Regions from separate parts of the Streptomyces sp. NPDC012466 genome, predicted to be linked through region 1. Evidence: riboswitches for the same ligand, from Rfam matches in the RefSeq annotation. Region 1 holds a riboswitch; the other holds the start of a gene.
What was found. Region 1 has a riboswitch for S-adenosylmethionine ahead of thrC (threonine synthase). Riboswitches for the same ligand answer to the same signal wherever they lie in the genome.
Positions count from the first base shown of each region.

Region 2: another riboswitch for S-adenosylmethionine. It lies ahead of ACFY9E_RS32805 (aminotransferase class V-fold PLP-dependent enzyme); the one in region 1 lies ahead of thrC (threonine synthase).

Region 1 covers NZ_JBIBEQ010000006.1:434,908-437,104, reverse strand. The annotation lists gene ACFY9E_RS24050 (glucosyl-3-phosphoglycerate synthase) at 1-492, opposite strand, end outside; SAM riboswitch class I at 648-803, shown strand; gene thrC (threonine synthase) at 819-2,105, shown strand; gene ACFY9E_RS24040 (MoaD/ThiS family protein) at 2,191-2,197, shown strand, end outside.
Region 2 covers NZ_JBIBEQ010000010.1:304,103-306,299, forward strand. The annotation lists gene ACFY9E_RS32805 (aminotransferase class V-fold PLP-dependent enzyme) at 1-1,332, opposite strand, end outside; SAM riboswitch class IV at 1,467-1,583, opposite strand; gene trpD (anthranilate phosphoribosyltransferase) at 1,656-2,197, opposite strand, start outside.

The DNA of each region.
Region 1 (2,197 bases):
AGTGCCGAGCGGACGGTCGTACATGGCCTTCACCAGGTCCACGTCCGGCTCGGTGAGCAGCGGGCCCACGATCCCGGAGACGAAGTCGGACGAGAAGTCCCTGAGGTCCGCGTCGACGAAGCAGACGATGTCCCCGCGGGTGACGAGCAGGGAGCGCCACAGCACCTCGCCCTTGCCGGGCACGGTGGGCAGGCGCGGGAGTATCCCGTCCCGGTGCACCACCCGCGCGCCCGCGGCGGCGGCCACCTCGGACGTGCGGTCGGTCGATCCCGAGTCGACGACGACCAGCTCGTCGACGAGCGGGACCTGCCGCATCAGGTCGTGGCGGATGACGGAGACGATGTCACCGACCGTCGCCTCCTCGTTGAGCGCGGGCAGCACGACGCTGACCGTCTGGCCCGTGCGCTGCTTGGCGGCCAGGATCTGGTGGAGCGGGCGATCGTTCGCGGACCAGGAACGGGTGCTCAGCCACCGCTCGACTTCTTCCAGCACCGTGGCGGCTCCTCTGCGTACTCCAGGCGGGACGGACTGTGATCCATCTCGCGGTTCGGACGGCTATCTCAACTGTCCTGGTCGTCGGTTACAGTCTTGAACAACGCGGATGACCATCGCATGTCCGGGGTCACCCGCCGCCTACAACCACATACAGCTCATCCAGAGGGGCAGAGGGAAACGGCCCGATGAAGCCCCGGCAACCCTCCAGTCGGTTCTCGTAGGTCACTGGCGACCACTTCGCGAGGCTCCCGGCTAGGGAAGGTGCCAAATCCGTCTCACGGCGAAACGCGTCGTGAGGAAGATGAGGAAGGGCCTCGCCTCACATGGCTGTGCAGACTGTTGCAAGCACCACTGACTCCACCGTAGACCTCGGTCCCGCCGCGGCGCTGAGCTGCCGCGAGTGCGGTCACCGCGTCCCCCTCGGCCCGGTCTTCGCGTGCGAGGAGTGTTTCGGCCCGCTGGAGATCGCCTACGACTTCTCGGCCTACGACACCGAGGAACTGCGTAAGAAGATCGAGGCGGGCCCCGCGAACATCTGGCGTTACGCCCCCCTGCTGCCGGTTCCGGCCGACGTGGCGGACAAGCCGAACATCAACCCGGGCTGGACCAAGCTCGTCAAGGCCGACAACCTCGCCCGCGAGCTGGGTGTCGACGCCGGCAAGCTCTTCGTCAAGGACGACTCCGGCAACCCGACGCACTCCTTCAAGGACCGCGTCGTCGCCCAGGCCCTGGAGGCCGCCCGCGCCTTCGGCTTCACCACGCTCTCCTGCTCCTCCACCGGCAACCTCGCCGGTGCGGTGGGTGCCGCCGCGGCCCGCGCCGGCTTCCGCTCCTGTGTCTTCATCCCGCACGACCTGGAGCAGGGCAAGGTCGTCATGGCCGCGGTCTACGGCGGCGAGCTCGTCGGCATCGAGGGCAACTACGACGACGTGAACCGCTTCTGCTCCGAGCTGATCGGCGACCCGGCCGGAGAGGGCTGGGGCTTCGTCAACGTCAACCTGCGGCCGTACTACGCCGAGGGCTCCAAGACCCTCGCGTACGAGATCTGCGAGCAGCTCGGCTGGCAGCTGCCCGACCAGCTCGTCGTGCCGATCGCCTCCGGCTCGCAGCTCACGAAGATCGACAAGGGTCTGCAGGAGCTGATCAAGCTCGGTCTGGTCGAGGACAAGCCGTACAAGATCTTCGGCGCGCAGGCCGAGGGCTGCTCGCCGGTGTCGACGGCGTACAAGGCCGGGCACGACGTGGTCCGCCCGCAGAAGCCGGACACCATCGCCAAGTCCCTCGCCATCGGCAACCCGGCGGACGGGCCGTACGTGCTGGACATCGCGCGCCGCACCGGCGGTGCGGTGGAGGACGTGAACGACGAGCAGGTCGTCGACGCGATCAAGATCCTCGCCCGGACCGAGGGCATCTTCGCGGAGACCGCCGGTGGTGTGACGGTGGGCGTGACGAAGAAGCTGATCGAGAGCGGTGCGCTCGACCCGTCGAAGACGACCGTGGTGCTGAACACCGGGGATGGTCTCAAGACGCTGGATGCGGTGGCGGGCACGGGTCTCACGGCGACCATTCGGCCCAGCCTGGATTCGTTCCGGGCAGCTGGGCTCGTCTGATCGTTGATCCCTGCGGGCCGGTGGGGGTTGCTCGCGCAGCTCCCCGCGCCCCTAGGTTTGTCACCCAACCGGAGGTTTTGAAGTCATGAGCG
Region 2 (2,197 bases), on a different contig from region 1:
CGTGCGGTAGTTCCACTTCGCCCCGTCCGTCACGAGCTCCTTCACCGCCCGCACGAACCGCTCCACGTGCTCGTCCGGCGTGCCCGCGCCGAAGCTGACCCGGATGGCGTTGAGCGACTTCTCACCGGGCACGGCCTCCGGCGACCCGCACTCCCCCTGCGACTGCGGGTCGCTGCCGAGCAGCGTGCGCACCAGCGGGTGGGCGCAGAACAGCCCGTCCCGCACGCCGATGCCGTACTCGGCGGACAGGGCGGCGGCGAAGTGGGAGCTGTTCCAGCCCTCGACGACGAAGGAGAGCACCCCGACCCGCGGCGCGTCGTCCCCGAAGAGGGACAGGAACCGCACCTGGGGAACGCCGGCGAGGCCCTCCCGCACCGCGCGGACCAGGTACTGCTCGCGGGCCACGAGGGTGTCGAAGCCGGCCTCGGTCAGCGCCTTGCAGGCCGAGGCGACGGCGTAGGCGCCGATGACGTTGGGCGAACCGGCCTCGTGGCGGGCGGCGCTGTCGTGCCACTCCACGTCCACTCCCCCGTCCTCCCGCCGGCTGACCTTGCGGCTGGCGCCGCCGCCCGCGAGATACGGCTCGGCCGCGCGCAGCCAGTCGGCCCGTCCGGCCAGGACACCCGAGCCGAAGGGCGCGTACAGCTTGTGCCCGGAGAAGGCGACCCAGTCGACGTCGAGGCCGGCGACGGACACCGGGTGGTGCGGGGCCAGTTGGGCGGCGTCCAGCACGATCCGCGCACCGTGGGCGTGCGCGGCCGCGGCGAGTTCCCGTACGGGCCACAGCTCGCCGGTGACGTTCGAGGCGCCGGTGACGCAGACCAGGGCCGGCTCGCGAGGGTCCCGGCCGGCCAGGGCGCGCTCCAGGGTCTCGACGGCCTCACGGGGGCTGCGCGGGGCGTCGAGGCACGTCACGCGGGCGTTGCGCCAGGGCAGCAGGGCGGCGTGGTGCTCGGTCTCGAAGACGAAGACCTGGCAGTCGGCGGGGAGCGCGGCGGCGAGGAGGTTGAGGGAGTCGGTGGTGGAGCGGGTGAAGACCACCTGGTCGCCCTCGCGGCAGTCGAGGAACTCCGCGACGGTCCGGCGGGCGTTCTCGAACAGGTCGGTCGACAGCTGGGACAGGTACCCGGCGCCGCGGTGCACGCTGCCGTAGTACGGCGCGTAGGCGGCCACGTCGTCCCAGACCCGCTGGAGCGCCGGGGCGCTGGCGGCGTAGTCGAGGGCGGCGTAGGTGACCTCGCCGCCGGTCACGAGCGGGACGGTGACATACCGGCCCAGAACGGGCAGCGGGGCACAAACGGACTGAGCGGCGGCAACGGTGGAGACGGACATGGGTGAACTCCCGTGAAGGCAGGTGGAATCCGCCCGCGAGCACGTACGGCTACAAGCGGGGGTGAAGGAACAAGGGGGTGCGGAGGCGGGGCTCTGCGGCCCTATCGCATTCGCTGGTTCACGAGAGACTCCTCGTCACGCGCTTGCCACAGACCTCGCTGCCTGCGGCCTGGTCTTCACCCGGGGCACCCCGCCACGGACGGAGGGTTGCCGGACAGTCGGCCGGGGCCTCATGACTGTCACTCATGACCTGCCAGGAACGTACGCGAAAAGATCGGCGCCCCGCAACCCGAGTCCGGATCGCGGGACGCCGTCCGGGTTCCCTACGTGTTGCTCGCGGCCACCCAGCGCTCCAGCGTCCGCTTCGCCGCACCGGAGTCGATCGACTGGGCCGCCTTCACCATCGCGGCACGGATCTGCTCGGCCAGTGGCGCGGTGGTGGGCTCCAGGGCCACCAGGGCCGCGGCCGAGTTCAGCACCACCGCGTCCCGCACCGGCCCCGTCTCTCCGTCCAGCAGCCGCCGCGCGACCTCCGCGTTGTAGGAGGCGTCCGCACCGCGCAGGGCGTCCACGGGGACCAGTTCGAGGCCCACGTCCCGGGGGTCGAAGGCCTCCTCGGTCACCTCGCCGTCCCGGACGATCCACACCCGCGACGTGGCCGTGGTGGTGAGCTCGTCGAGGCCGTCGTCACCCCGGAAGACCAGGGACGAGTTGCCGCGCTCGGCGAACACGCCCGCGACGATCGGTGCCATGCGGGGATCCGCCACACCGACGGCCTGGGCCCGGACCCGGGCCGGGTTGGTCAGCGGGCCGAGGGCGTTGAACACCGTGCGGATGCCCAACTGGCCGCGGGCCGCGCCCGCGT